DNA from 2 places in the Paraliobacillus sediminis genome. Region 2 is predicted to be linked to the other one. Evidence: riboswitches for the same ligand, from Rfam matches in the RefSeq annotation. Region 2 holds a riboswitch; the other holds the start of a gene.
What was found. Region 2 has a riboswitch for cyclic di-GMP ahead of D2K60_RS19435 (hypothetical protein). Riboswitches for the same ligand answer to the same signal wherever they lie in the genome.
Positions count from the first base shown of each region.

Region 1: it holds a riboswitch for cyclic di-GMP, as region 2 does, so the genes downstream of both, D2K60_RS00565 (pectate lyase family protein) here and D2K60_RS19435 (hypothetical protein) in region 2, are expected to answer to the same signal.

Region 1 is NZ_QJSI01000001.1:114,017-121,611, forward strand. It holds gene D2K60_RS00555 (MFS transporter) at 1-231, opposite strand, end outside; gene D2K60_RS00560 (ArsR/SmtB family transcription factor) at 244-1,293, opposite strand; cyclic di-GMP riboswitch class I at 1,527-1,615, shown strand; gene D2K60_RS00565 (pectate lyase family protein) at 1,872-3,953, shown strand; gene D2K60_RS00570 (ROK family transcriptional regulator) at 4,048-5,229, opposite strand; gene uxaC (glucuronate isomerase) at 5,416-6,813, shown strand; gene gndA (NADP-dependent phosphogluconate dehydrogenase) at 6,871-7,595, shown strand, end outside.
Region 2 is NZ_QJSI01000004.1:81,496-89,090, forward strand. It holds gene D2K60_RS21230 (GNAT family N-acetyltransferase) at 1-86, shown strand, start outside; gene D2K60_RS21235 (GNAT family N-acetyltransferase) at 113-328, shown strand; gene D2K60_RS19425 (phospholipase D-like domain-containing protein) at 465-1,019, opposite strand; gene D2K60_RS19430 (carbon starvation CstA family protein) at 1,204-2,628, shown strand; cyclic di-GMP riboswitch class I at 2,713-2,797, shown strand; gene D2K60_RS19435 (hypothetical protein) at 2,890-3,234, shown strand; gene D2K60_RS19440 (ketoacyl-ACP synthase III) at 3,275-4,255, shown strand; gene D2K60_RS19445 (sirohydrochlorin chelatase) at 4,292-5,032, shown strand; gene D2K60_RS19450 (hypothetical protein) at 5,145-5,642, shown strand; gene D2K60_RS19455 (undecaprenyldiphospho-muramoylpentapeptide beta-N-acetylglucosaminyltransferase) at 5,748-6,818, shown strand; gene D2K60_RS19460 (DMT family transporter) at 6,889-7,203, opposite strand; gene D2K60_RS19465 (DMT family transporter) at 7,203-7,544, opposite strand.

The sequences.
Region 1 (7,595 bases), on a different contig from region 2:
TGCTAATATCCCAGTAAGTGGTTGAAATAAAATTGGTAAACGCTCAAGTGCTGCAACCAGTCCCATACTCAATGGAGAACCTGTTATAGCCAAGACCATAAGGGGAATAGCAATCAAATAAATTTGGTCACCGCAAAAAGATATGACATTTCCACTAATAAAACGGAAAACAGAATAATTGTGCTTGAATTCAGGTACTTCATGGACACTTCTTTTTAATGGCTCTACCATCACCTGCTCTCCTTATCTTGGACCTAAATATTGTTCCATTTCTTTTGGCAATGACTTTATTGCATTTTGCTTCAAACAATATTTTGCATTTACTATCTCTACTAACCTAGCGGACCTTAGGATTTTAAGGTGATGATGAACCGTAGATTTCGCCATTTCTAGTTCATCTGTAATTTCTTGTAATGTTAAATCATTTTTATATAATAATTTGACCATGCGGAGTCTAACCTCATCGCCCAGAGCTTTATAGCTTAGAACTAGAAAGTTGTTAGGAATATGCGAATTATTCGGGAAAATACTTTCATTTGCTATTGGATAGTAGAAAACTTTGGTGCCTTCTATATCAGCTTCAATATTCCATGGCCTATATACATATTGAGGGATTAGCAAGACTCTACCGATACTAGGCTCTGGTAAATAGATAATCCCACCAGTTGCCCATTCTATCAACTCCTCGGGAGACATTCCTTTAGACTTTTGAATTTTAGATTCATAATCCATCTTTAAATATGTAGTAATCTCTTCTGGATTTTCATTATTTATAACTTCATCGAACCAGCCTTCCATAACAGCGATTAGATGCTTCTTTAAATAGGTTGCATTCACATCACAAATAAATTTGATGTAAGTTGGAAAAAACGGATTGTCCTTTGTTAATGTCATTAATTCGGTTACTGCAGCGCATTGTCCGATTGATGCCTTTTTCCTTGTTTTCTCATACTTCTGGCCAATGAAAGGTAGACAAATGTACTTTAAATCTGTTTCAGATAGCTCTTTAATATATAAAACGAAATGCTTTATTTCAGTAAATTTTTCCTGATGAAGCAACTGTAATAAAGACTTCCAAGTGTTTTTCTCTTCCACGATGTTTAGTTGAGTTAATAATTCTTCCGTAATATTGCTCTTAACTTGTTTCCAATATTCTGCTGGCTTCTCTAAAGTTTTAATTAAAGGACTGTTTGTAACAGCAGCAATCCCCAATGCACATTCCCAAAGTAGCGAATATTCTAAATGCACTTCATAGGTCTCTCTTTTTCTACTTGTAGTATTTAAAACATCCATTTAAGCACCTCTTTTCTAATATAAAGTTATTCTAAAGTATTATCGCACTAAATTCAATATTTTTAGAATTATTAATTCAAATATTTTAGAATGAAAGAAAAATCCTCAATAAAAGCAGCTCAATATATTTATTAATAGAAATACTATACTATATTTCCAAAAAATAGTACTATCTAATTATTTACTTATTATAGAAAAATTTGTTAAAGTAAATTATACCAAGAAAAACATATTATTATATTTGGCAAACCTATTGAAAAATAGGGACGCAAAGCTACGAATCTAAGGTAAAGTAATTTTCTATGATCGTCGGGTTGCACATAATAATGACTATAGTTATTTAAACGAATGACTTGTGTTGTTTTTGTAATGCAACCTAATGACAAGAAATCGTTAGGTTTTTTGCTCTGTCGAGATGGTTTTGAAAATTGCACTTACTATGAAAGGAGAACTTAGGTTTTCGTTTAAGGAGGTGAATGGACAAGGTCTACTTATTAAGGCAGAAGTTAAGTCATATGAAAAATGCAGTCATGGTGGCAAGCTCAGGGTTTAAAAATTTAAACATTGGAGGAATTTTAATGAAGAATGTAATTACAAAGGTATTTACTCGTTTTTTATTGTATTCTTTTATACTATCGTTAGTGACAGTCGGATTCGCAAATCAGACAGTACACGCTGCAAGTCTAACTATATCTAACAGTGGGGCTTGGTTTGAAACTGCATATGTAGAGTGGTCACCTATAAGTAATACAGAAGGATATAATGTATATGTTAAACCTGCAAGTGCTCCAGATTCTCAATATGAACAAATTGACAATGATTTAATTCGTAACTACGCTTCTTATTGGAGAGCTGACGCCGTAGGTCTTGCAGCTGGAGACTATGTAATGAAAGTGGACGGGTTACTTAAAGACGGCTCTAAGGTAAGCGCTTACACTAATGAACTTTCCGTACAGGAACATGACAGATCTGGATTTGCCTTTGCAGGTAACTCACAATATGGCACAGGTTCAGGTGCTTATAATGAAGATGGAACACTTAAGGATGGAGCTCAAATTATTTATGTAACAGCAGAGACTGCTAAAACAGTTACGCATGATGTGATAATGAATAGCTCGGGTGATGTACAGACGGGTGTTGGAATAGGCGAAATTATGTCATTAAGAAAAAAGGGATATGATAAAACGCCACTTGCAATCAGATTGATTGGAAAAATTACAGATGACGATATGAGTGGACAACTGAATAGTAATGGTTATCTTGAATTGAAAGGTAATACAAGTTATGCAGAAACGAATATTACTTTAGAAGGTATTGGTGAAGATACGTATGCCTATGGATGGGGAATACTTGTAAGATATACTGGTAATCTAGAAATCAGAAACGTAGGCGTAGCGTTATTTCCTGACGATGCTATTTCACTTGATACAGGTAATATGAATGTTTGGATCCATCATAATGATCTTTTCTATGGAACTGCTGGATCTGATTCTGATCAAGCAAAAGGTGATGGTTCAACTGATCTGAAAAAAGGATCCACTTATATTACATTCTCCCATAATCATTATTGGGATGCTGGGAAAGCTTCGTTATGTGGTTTAAGTGAATCTACAGAGTTCTTTGTAACATATCATCATAACTGGTTTGATCATTCAGACTCTCGTCATCCACGAATAAGAGTAGCATCAGTGCACGTGTATAATAACTTTTTTGATGGCATATCAAAATATGGCGTTGGAACGACAACAGGTAGTTCAGCGTTTATAGAATCCAATTATTTTAGAAATGCAAAATATCCTATGATGAGTTCGTTACAAGGAACTGATATGTTAGGAAATGGAACGTTCTCTGGCGAAGATGGAGGTATGATCAAAGCATACAATAATACAATTGTTGATGCTGCGAGTCTAATTTATGCAAATTCAAATGACGGTACAGCTTCAGCTAATGCAAGTTCATTTGATGCATACCTAGCTTCTTCAAGAAACGAAACGGTACCAAGCACGTACAAAACACTAGTAGGCGGAACAACTTATAATAACTTTGATACGAGTATAGATATGGGCGTAAATCTTTCTGATATTGATGAAGTAGGTACTGTAGAACAAAATGTTACAGACGATTCTGGCCGCCTAAATAACGGGGACTTCACATGGGAATTTAATGATGCAGTTGATGATACATCATATAAGCTTAATGCAGAGCTTATGTCAAAAATAAAAAACTACAAAACAAGTCTTGTATCTGTAGGTGGTAATGCAATAGAAATACCGACTGACCCAACTCCAACGGATCCAACAGATCCCGATCCAACGGAGCCAGTAACTGGAGAGTATTCTCATAATTTCACGACTGATGGAAAGGATAGCGATTTCTATACTATCGAAGGAAATTTATCATCAAGTAAAGGAACAGTAGAATATAGCGGCTTAACACTAACGCAGAGTCTAAAAATTGAGAGTTCAACTAGTATTACGTTTACCACTGTTGAAGATGCGACATTAACTCTAGTGTTTAACACGAATGATGATGCAGAAGTTAAGATAGATGGAACAACGCATCAAATGACAGATGGGGTTGTCACTGTAGCACTTAATGCAGGCTCACATGTTATTACAAAAGATGATGTGGCAAACCTGTATTATATGGACCTAAGATAAAAGTATTAGTAATATAACAAGATAAAAAGATGTCAACTGTATGTGATAGTACAGTTGACACTTTTTTTGTCATTATCTAGCAGACTGAGATAATCTAGGTTTTTAATATATCGGAATCTAAGTAATTGTAATCATTAAAATTAATCATAGTTACCCCAAAGAAATTCTTGAGTGCCGATGCAGCTCCGCCTAGTGCAGAAGCATCTGGTCCTAACTTAGAGGCACTGATTTCTCGGTAGTTATTTATTTTTGACGTTAATTTATCTTGTATTTTACTAATGTACGGTGAATTTCCATTTATTATCGAACCACTTAAAATTATTTTCTCTGGATTAAAGATATTAATAACGTTGTTTAAACCAATAGCCAAATAGTTGAGGTAGTCGTCTAGTATAGCAAGGTAATCTTCATCCTGACTAAGATCTTTAATACCGTCTGGTAGTGAAAGAGTAGGGAACCTTTCTAGTAGTTTCTTTGATAAAACTTTTTCAGAAGCATATAATTCCCAACAACCCTTATTACCACACGCACATATACCCCCATCGGATTCAATTATCATATGTCCGATTTCACCTGCAAATCCCTGATAACCACGGTAAAATTTATTTTCACTGATAATACCTAAACCAATTCCTGAATGTAAAGTGATACAAAATAAATCAGATAAGTAATTTTCGTATACCTGTTCCGCGAAGACGGAGAAGTTAGCGTTATTATCTACGAAAACCGTTGTCTGAAATGCTTCTATTAATTTTTCAGTGATATTTATATTGGACCATTGTTGATTCGGAGTAAAAATGATGTCATTTTTATTATTAACTATACCGTGAATACTAACGCCAACTCCTACAAGTCCGATTGGCTGATAGAGTCGATTGAATTTATTGATAATAGGACTAATTGCATCAATTAACTGGTTTGTAATTTGTCCGAGTTGGTAATCTTTTAATACCATCTTGTGAAATGGTTTTCCCATTAAAGTAGTAAATATAATATTGATGTTATCCGCATCAATATCTATCCCTATGCTATATCCAGCATCACCATTAATTTCTAATAGAATGGGTTTTCTTCCTCGCGTCACCAATTCGCCTTCGCTTTTTTCTATTACAATGTTTTCATGAAGGAGATCACTAATTTGAACAGAGACAGTTGCTTTATTTAGCCCGGTTATTCTGGCTAGAGTGCTTCTTGATAAGGATTTATTCCTAATGATCTCTTCAATTAGTATCTTTCTGTTTAATTTTTTTATATAGTTTGCGTCTCCAGTATCCAAACTAATCCCCCTTTGATAGATTAATTAAAAATATTTTATAGAATTCACTTGAAAAGTAAAATGTTTACCTATATCATAATATATGAAATAGTTTGTTTGGTAAACAAAATAATTAATTTGATAGAATTAATGTAATTGAAAAACATGATTAGGTTTTAAAAATCTATTGGAAAGGGTGAATGAACGATGAAAACTTTTATAACCGAAGACTTTTTATTATATAACGAAACAGCAAAAGAGCTCTATCACAACGTTGCGAGAAAAATGCCGATTATAGATTATCATAATCACTTAAACCAAGAAGAAATTTTACAAAATAAGAATTATAAGAACATATCAGAAATTTGGCTTGCCGGCGACCATTATAAATGGAGAGCGATGCGAGCAAATGGCATTAGTGAGGAATATATAACTGGGGACAAGAGTGACTATGAAAAATTTTTAGCTTGGGCTAAGACTGTTCCTAATACAATGGGAAATCCATTATACCACTGGACACATTTAGAATTACTTAGATATTTTGGAATTGATCAAATTTTAAATGAGGAAACTGCACCAGCTATTTGGGAGGAAGCAAATCGTAAATTGGCAACTCCTGAATTGTCGGTTCGGTCAATTTTGAAAAAGGAAAATGTTGTTTTTGTTGGTACAACAGACGATCCTACTGATGATTTGCAATCGCACATTCAACTTCGAGGTGAAGAGTTCCAAACGAAAGTATCTCCTTCATTCCGACCTGATAAAGGATTAAACATTGAGAAAGCTGATTTTCTTGATTGGGTGGAAAAGTTAGCGAAAGCTACGAATAGTTCTATTGATAGTTACAATGCTTTTCTAGATGCTTTAGCACAACGTGTGGATTATTTTGACGAGATAGGCTGCCGAAGTTCTGACCATGGTATAAATGTTATGTTCTATCAAGAAGGAACAAAGGAAGAAGTAGCAACGATCTTCCAAAAACGTTTAAATGGAGAGGAGCTATCTGAAAAAGAGGTAGATCAATTCAGAACCTATACGTTAGTATCTCTAGGTGAGCTATACGCAGATAACGGTTGGGTAATGCAGTTACACATGAACCCGCTTCGTAATAATAATACGCGCATGTTTAATAAGGTTGGCCCTGACAGTGGTTTTGATTCAATTGGAGATCGTCTTCTAGCTGAGCCATTATCTAACTTTTTAGATGCATTAGAGGTAAAAGATAAATTGCCAAAAACAATCTTATATTCCCTAAACTCTAGAGATAATAATGTGTTAGCGGCAATGGCAGGAAATTATCAAAATGATGCGATACCTGGAAAGGTTCAATTCGGGACTGCATGGTGGTTCAATGACCATATCGACGGGATGGAAGACCAACTAAAAACATTAGCGAATACGGGCTTAATAAGTAACTTTATTGGCATGTTGACAGACTCTAGAAGCTTTCTTTCGTTTTCACGTCATGAATATTTCAGAAGAATACTATGTAACTTGATTGGAACTTGGGTTGAGGAAGGCAAAGTACCAAATGATAAAGAACTACTCGAAACATATATTAAAAACATCTGTTATTATAACGCCGAACGTTATTTTAATATGTAAGGAATGGCGAAATTAGATAGGTTAAATAAAAATTCAAATAAAGAGAGGAAATTAGTTATGTCAAAACAACAAATTGGTGTAGTAGGCTTAGCGGTTATGGGGAAAAACTTAGCACTAAACATTGAAAGTAGAGGTAATTCGGTTTCTGTTTTTAATCGTTCATATGCGAAAACGGAAGACTTTTTAGCTAATGAAGCGGCAGGAAAGAACTTTTTTGGTGCAAATACGATTGAAGCGTTTGTTCATTCACTTGAAAAACCACGCAAAATTTTGTTGATGGTAAAGGCTGGTGCAGCAACAGATGCAACGATTGAATCATTAAAGCCATATATTGAAAAAGGTGATATTTTAATTGATGGCGGGAACACATTCTATAAGGATACAATTAGGCGTAATCAAGAATTAGACGAAAGTGGTATTCATTTTATTGGTACCGGTGTATCAGGAGGAGAAGAAGGTGCGTTAAAAGGCCCTTCCATTATGCCTGGTGGTCAGAAGGAAGCGTATGATCTTGTGGAACCGATATTAACTGCAATTTCTGCCAAGGTTGAAGGGGATGCATGTTCTACTTATATCGGACCAAATGGAGCTGGACACTACGTAAAAATGGTTCATAATGGAATTGAATATGGCGATATGCAATTAATTTCTGAAGCATATTTTATACTGAAAAATGTTCTAGGGTTAAATGCTACTGAACTGCATGAAGTGTTCTCTGAATGGAATAAGGGAGAGCTAGACAGCTATTTGATTGAGATTACAGCTAACATCTTTACAAAAAT
Region 2 (7,595 bases):
CAAAATCTTTCGCCATTATCTATAAAGGAGTCATTGCAGGAACAATAGGATTTAATGACATTGATAAGAGAAATAAAATTGGTTAGGTGTGAAGTTTCAAGGTGTGGGTGTTATGTCGAGAGCTTTTAAGACTATAATTGATTATGGGTTTAACGACCTTGGACTTAATAAAATTGAGGTGAATGTCGCTACTGAAAACAACAAAAGTAGAGTACTTCCTGAACGTTTTTGCTTTAAAGAAGAAGGTAAATTAAGACAAGCAGAGTGGCTATATGACCATTATGTGGACCACGTTATTTATGGGCTTTTGGCTGAAGAATATAAATAAATATTTAGGTTTAATAATAAATAAACACTATGAAAAATGCTTGGAATTTCCAAGCATTTTTATGTGTTAAATTTTAAGCGATTTATACTGCCTATCGGAATGAAGTATTGATTCACCTTTTTTTAATATCTATTTCTTAAGGTGTCCAAGCTGTGTAATCACTACTTTCCCATAAAGTGAGGAATAAATCATTCCATTCTGTTGCTAATTCAGTATGCTCAATAGCGAAAAGGAGCTCCTGGTTTTCTTCACTTGAATTGTCTGTGTAATTAAATGAACCAGCCACTACTGTTGTTTGATCTGAAATTGTTAATTTTAAATGCATTTTTGTTTTTGTATTTATTTTTATCGGTATACCAGCTTCAGAGAGTGAGGTGAAAATTTCTTCACTATCATCATTCGCTAATTTTTCTTGATCTGTTATTATCTGAATAGCTACACCTCGCTGATTCGCATCAAGTATAGCTTCTGCAATAGCTGTATCATCAAGGTTATATATAGCTATATCAAGACTTTCTGTTGAATTGTTAATAATATCTAGCAATTGTTGCTCTGGATCTCCTTCCAAATTACTAAGAGAATAAGAGATCTTGCTTCCTGTTGCGTCAATTTCATTTGTATTGTTATCAAAGATGAAATAGACATTTAACAGGATGGAAAGTGCCAAAAAGACACTAATAATTTTATTCATAATATGTTCCTTTCTTAGGTGAAATGTTATCCTATGTTACCAATTATATAATTCATTTCTTAAAAATCCCTTAAATAAAGATAATCTATTTTTGAGAAGAGAATTTTTTCTGAATATTATATTTTCTTTTGTCGAAAAGTGTTACTATATGTATACTTTACGATTTTAACAGGGGGAAATGAACATGGCGACATTTTTAATCGCATTATTTGCACTTATACTTGGTTACGTTTTTTATTCTAAATTCGTAGAGAAGATTTTTGTAGTAAACGATGAAACAGTAACACCTGCATATAGTAAGCGTGATAATTTAGACTTCATTCCTATGAGTTGGTGGAAAGGGAATTTGATTCAATTATTAAATATTGCAGGATTAGGTCCTATATACGGGGCAGTTGCCGGTGCTTTATACGGACCAGTAGCATTCTTCTGGATTGTATTAGGCAGTATCTTTGCAGGGGGAGTACACGATTATTTTTCCGGAATGATGTCCTTACGTCATGGTGGGGCACAATTTCCAACACTTGTTGGTCGATATTTAGGGAAGTATATAAAGTCATTTATTAATGTTATTTCACTTGTATTAATGATTTTGGTTGCAGCTGCATTCACGGCTGGACCAGCACAATTAATTTCGCAAATTACACCATTAAGTTTTTTTGTTGCGTTAGTAATTATTTTTGCCTATTTTGTTATAGCAACTGTATTGCCAATTAATCGTGTTATTGGACGAGCCTATCCTATTCTAGGCGCAATTTTGTTAATAATGGCGGCTTCTGTTGGAATTGCCCTGCTGTTTTCAGGAAAACCGATCCCTAATATTACATTGCAAAATTTACATCCTGGAGAATTACCGATTTGGCCTTTATTAATGGTTACAATATCGTGTGGGGCAATTTCTGGTTTTCATTCGACACAAAGTCCGATTATTGCTAGGACAATGAAAAATGAAACGGATGGACGTAGAATATTTTACGGAGCAATGATCACTGAGGGAGTTATTGCATTGATTTGGGCTGCTGCTGGGATGACTTTCTTTAATGGAACTGCCGGGTTACAAGAAGCTTTAGCGGCTGGAGGGCCGTCAGGTGTTGTTAACGAAATTTCAACGTCATTACTAGGGGTTACTGGTGGGATTTTAGCAATATTTGGTGTGATTATTCTTCCGATAACTACTGGGGATACTGCATTACGATCATCACGAATGATTTTGACGGATATGCTTACGAATATATTTGATATGAATAATAAAATTAAAGTACTACTTGTTGCAATACCGGTTTCTATTCCTGCTTTCTTTTTAGCAACCATTGATTATACATTCTTATGGCGTTATGTGGGCTGGACAAATCAAGTTGTTGCAACAGTAATGCTTTGGACAGCTGCAATGTATCTAGTTGAAAGTCATAAATTTCATTGGATAGCAGCGATACCAGCAACTTTTATGACAGGTGTATCGGCAACGTATATTTTTTATGCACCTGAAGGATTAGGATTAGATTATAATTTATCTTTGGCAATCGGATTTGTATTAACCTTAATTGTATTAGCTTGGTATGTGACGCAATTAGTTAAATACCAAAAAATAAAAAAAGAAATGCGCAATTAAACATAGTATAACTAAAGTTAATTTATTAAATAAGTAGCTTCTAATATTATGCATACTATGATATTATATGTAAGCAATTAGAACTACATACTTTGGCAAACTTATTGAAAGATAAGGACGCAAAGCCACGAATCTAAAGCTTTAGAGCAAAGATGGTCGGGTTGCATTTAGTCATTTAGCACGTATTAAAATGATTATGAGCCTACAAATATTTTTGTAGGCTTTTTGCGTACATGGTATAAAAATAGGAGGAAAATTAAAATGGAAAAGTACAGTATTAAGGTTGATAAAACAAATAAGAAAGTAGACATGATGGTTAGTGGTTCATTTGAACCTGAGGATGTGGAACTTTTTGTGAAAGATTATCAAACAAAAGTAGGTTCTATTACGGCTAATCAATATACATTAGATGTAGATTGTACAACTATGAATATACTGACAAAAGATATGGTTCCGAGTTTAGAAAATTCATTTAAAATGTATAACCAATCAGGATTTGAAAAAGTTCTTTTTACAATTAAGAAAAGCCCTGTTATAAAAATGCAGTTGAAACGGATTGCTAAGAATGCAGGTTTAACAAATGGTGAAGTAGTCGAGATTGCGTAAAACTGCTTGAATGGAGTTAGTATAAAGGTGGGGATTGTTAGTGGAAAACATCCGAATTAAAGGGGTAGATGTTTATCATCCGGATAAAATTCTGGATAATGAATACTTCATTAATCATTTTGCTGAGAGAGATAAAGATATAGAGCGGTTTTTAGCACATATGGGTAGAAATAAGAGATATGTAATTGATAACTCAGAAGAAAATGGTTTGACAATGGGAGTAGCTGTTGCTCAAAAATTATTAAATAAACTAAAGCTCACTGGTAAAGATATCGATATGATTGTATTTTCAACGCAAGTACCAGAAACAACTTTTCCTACCAATACGATGTTTTTACATGATGCAATTGAGGCAAATAGTGAGACGATAATATTTGACTCTAATGCTAATTGTGCAGGCATGACAGTTGCTGTAGAACAAGCGTCTTATTATATGAAAGCAAATTTTCGAATAAATAGAACGTTAATTGTAGGCTCTGATTATAATTCGCTTATTAGTAATCCAGAAGATGAGATTACATATGCTAATTATGGTGACGCTGCTGCGGCTGTAGTACTGGAGAAAACAGAGAAAGATAGTGGTTTCATTGATGCTATATACCATACTGATTCTGTTAATCGTGATAAAATCATGTACCCTGGTAGCGGCTTATCGAATATGAATAGTGTAGAGGATAAATATATTAAATGGCTTCCGTTTAACGCCGATTTAGCAATGCCACCAACTTACAGGATGTTAGAAAGATTATTAGAGAGAAATAATCTAACAACAAAGGACATAAAGGCCTACTGCTTATCCCAATTCTCTTTAGCTAACATCTTAAAAATTAAAAATGAATTTACTTTAGAGCAGAAACAATTAATTTATGTTGGAGATCGTTTTGGTTACACAGGTACTAGTAGTCCATTTATTGCTTTACATGAAGCAGTAGAAACTGGCGTTGTAACCCGTGGAGATTATGTTGTTTTTTGGACGATAGGTGCAGGTTTTCAACTTGTTGCAATGTTGTTTAAATATTAGTTCGAATGTTAGAATGGTGCTAGAGGTGAATTTTGTATGAGAGCAGTTCTTTATATTTGCCATGGTAGTAAAAATAATCAAACGAATAAACAATTTCAATTAGAATTGAAAGAGATGGAGCGATACATTGCTGCTCCAATACAGGTTACAACTTTTCTTGAAGTAGAGCCTTCAATTATTGAAGGTGTTACACAATGTGTGAAGCATGGTGCGACAGAAATTATTCTTGTACCGGTATTTTTATTACCTGGAGTACATGTAATAGAGGATATTCCTAATGAAGTAAAAAAGGCACAGCATAAATTTCCCGAGTTAGCTATCCATGTAAGTGAGCCGTTAGGAGCCAGCGAACAACTTATTGTAAATACACAAAAAAGAATAGTAAATAGGCGTGTGATGCATGAACAAAAAAGAGAGGCAGTTCTCCTTGTTTCTCATGGTAGTAGGTATTTAGAAGCAAGTGATATGTTTGCATCTTTTGGTCGTGAATTAGAAAATAAGTTAACAGGAATGCCTGTTTATGAATCTTATTTAAATTCGAATGATCCAAATTTTGAAGTCGAGTTGGAGCGATTGCTAGCAGCAGATTATGACGTTATTTATCTTGTACCACACTTTTTTTCGATAGGTTTTTTCCCTGAAAAGATACAGCAAATAGCATCATCTGTTCAGGCGAAACAGAAGCGGACAGTAGTTATTTATGTGGATCCAATTACATTTGATCAGGATATTTTTACAAACATCGCTACTAATTATAATCGAACACTTATCCAATAAATGGACCAGTGTTTGATTTTTTTTAAATAACCCGAAACGTAATGGAAGTGTCGCACGTCTAATAAATAGCATATTTCATGTGCATAGAAAAATGAAGGAGGGACGAAGTGTAATGAAAAGATATCTAATCTTGTGCATGATAAGTTTTTTTGCATTGATCGGTTGCAAACAACAGGTATCCATTCCTGAGGGTTATTATACGTATGAAAGTTCGGAAGTGAAAGAAGCTTTAGATGGATTGTCATTCAATCCTGAAACACCGGAATTCGTCCCTATTCAAGTGGACTTTATCATTTCAGATCAATATGTTGTTAAGGGTACAAGTCAAGAGGCATTAGATGTTAGTTTTTATTCACAAGAGAACGACCTATTAACTTTTCAAGCAGTTGAGGGAGATTTTAAGAATCTTGCTACAGGTGATTCGGTTATGATCGATGAAGAAATAAGTGGATCATACATTGATAATACCTTTGCAAAAACGCTTTATTGGAGTAAATCAGGTATATCTTATAAACTAGTTTATCGTTCTGGGATCATTAAAACAGAAGATGTTTCTAATAAAATAACAAAAAATGAACTAGTAAAAGTTGCGGAATCGTTTCAATTATAAAAATGATCCGTTCTTTTTTCCAATAGTAATTGTTTCATACATATTTGCCTTTCTTTTATGGTAAAATTCTTAGAGAGTACTGTGAATAAAGAGAGGGTTTTATTAATGAGTGAAAAGTGTATCGTATTTACTGGTGGAGGAACTGCTGGTCATGTTATGGTAAACATTGCAATTATTCCTACTTTTTTAGAACAAGGTTGGAAAGTTGATTATATTGGATCAAAAACTGGAATTGAACGCGAATTGATAGGGAAATTAGAAGGTGTTACATATCATCCGATTTCAACTGGAAAGTTACGGAGATACATGTCTAAGGAAAACTTTAAAGATCCGTTTAAGGTAATGATAGGTATTGAGCAAGCATATCGAATTTTAAGAAGAGTGAAGCCGAAAGTTATATTTTCTAAAGGTGGATTTGTCTCTGTTCCTGTTTTAATAGCAGCTCGACTGAGACGTGTTCCAGCTGTGATACATGAATCAGATATCACACCCGGATTGGCCAATAAACTTGCAATGCCCTTTGCAAAAAAAATACTAGCAACATTTCCTGAAACAATGCAACATTTACCTGATAAGAAAGCAGAATGGATTGGTGCGGTTGTGAGACCAGAACTTTTCCAGGGGAGCAAGCAAAAGGGATTAGCGTATGCTGGGCTTCAAGGTATTAAGCCTTCTCTTCTTATTATGGGAGGGAGTGCGGGTGCACAGCGAATTAACCAGACTGTAAGAGATGAATTGACCGCACTAACCTCACAGTTTGAGATTATTCATATTTGTGGAAAAGACAATGTGGATCAGACTATAACTGTATCTGGATACAAACAGTTTGAGTATGTACATGAGGAATTAAGTGATTTATTTGCTGCTACTGATTTTGTTTTGTCGAGGGCTGGAGCAAATGCTATTTTTGAGTTTCTAGCGTTACGAAAACCGATGCTTTTAATACCACTATCTCGACAAGTAAGTCGTGGCGATCAAATCTTAAATGCGGACTCCTTTAAAAAACAAGGTTATGCGCATGTATTAGAAGAAGAAGAATTAACAGGAGAAACGCTAGTAAATGCTTTACACAAATTAAAAGAAGAAGGTCCGATTTTCGAAAAGAATATGCGTAAGTATGAAAGTCGTCAAGCTAGAGATGAAGTAATTTCAATCATTAAAAATACAGCAAAATAGTAAAAAGATGAAAAAACTCGCAAACGATTGGTTTGCGAGTTTTCTATCGTGTTACAATCAGAACTTTCTTTTATGAAACGAGTTTAAGACCTACTGCGGCTCCTAAAACCATGCCAATAAAAACAAGTCTTTTCCAGTCTTTTGATTCACCATATAAAACCATACCTAAGATTGCTCCACCAGATGCACCAATTCCTGTCCAAATAGCATAAGCTGTACCCATAGGGAGTGTTTTCATTGAATAAGCAAGAAGAATAAAACTTGCTCCAAAGCCGAGAATCAAAAGTGCGAATGCTTGCCAATTACGGTCTTGATGCAACTTATTTATCATGACAACACCAAACATTTCACACAAACCTGCTAAGATTAAAGAAATCCATGCCATTAGGATTCATCCCCTTCCTGAACTTTTTCTGTTGTAACTAATTTCAAACCAATTACACCTGCTAATAATAGTAAAATCAAGAATACTTTTTCTGCTTTAAATGGTTCTCCAAAGAATAGAAATTCAGAAAGAACAGTTCCTGCTGTACCTATACCAACAAAAACTGCATATACAGTTCCTACGGGAAGTTTTCGTCCAGCCATAATCATTAAATAGAAGCTGATAAAGATAGCGACACCTGTTCCACCCCAAGTCCAAAAGGTATTTGCATGTTTTAAACCAATAACCCAAAAAATTTCAAAGAAAGCAGCAATAGATACTTTAATCCATTCATTATTCATCTAAAAGGCACCTCCAATAGCATTATTAATAAAAAAAGCCTAAGAGTTAAC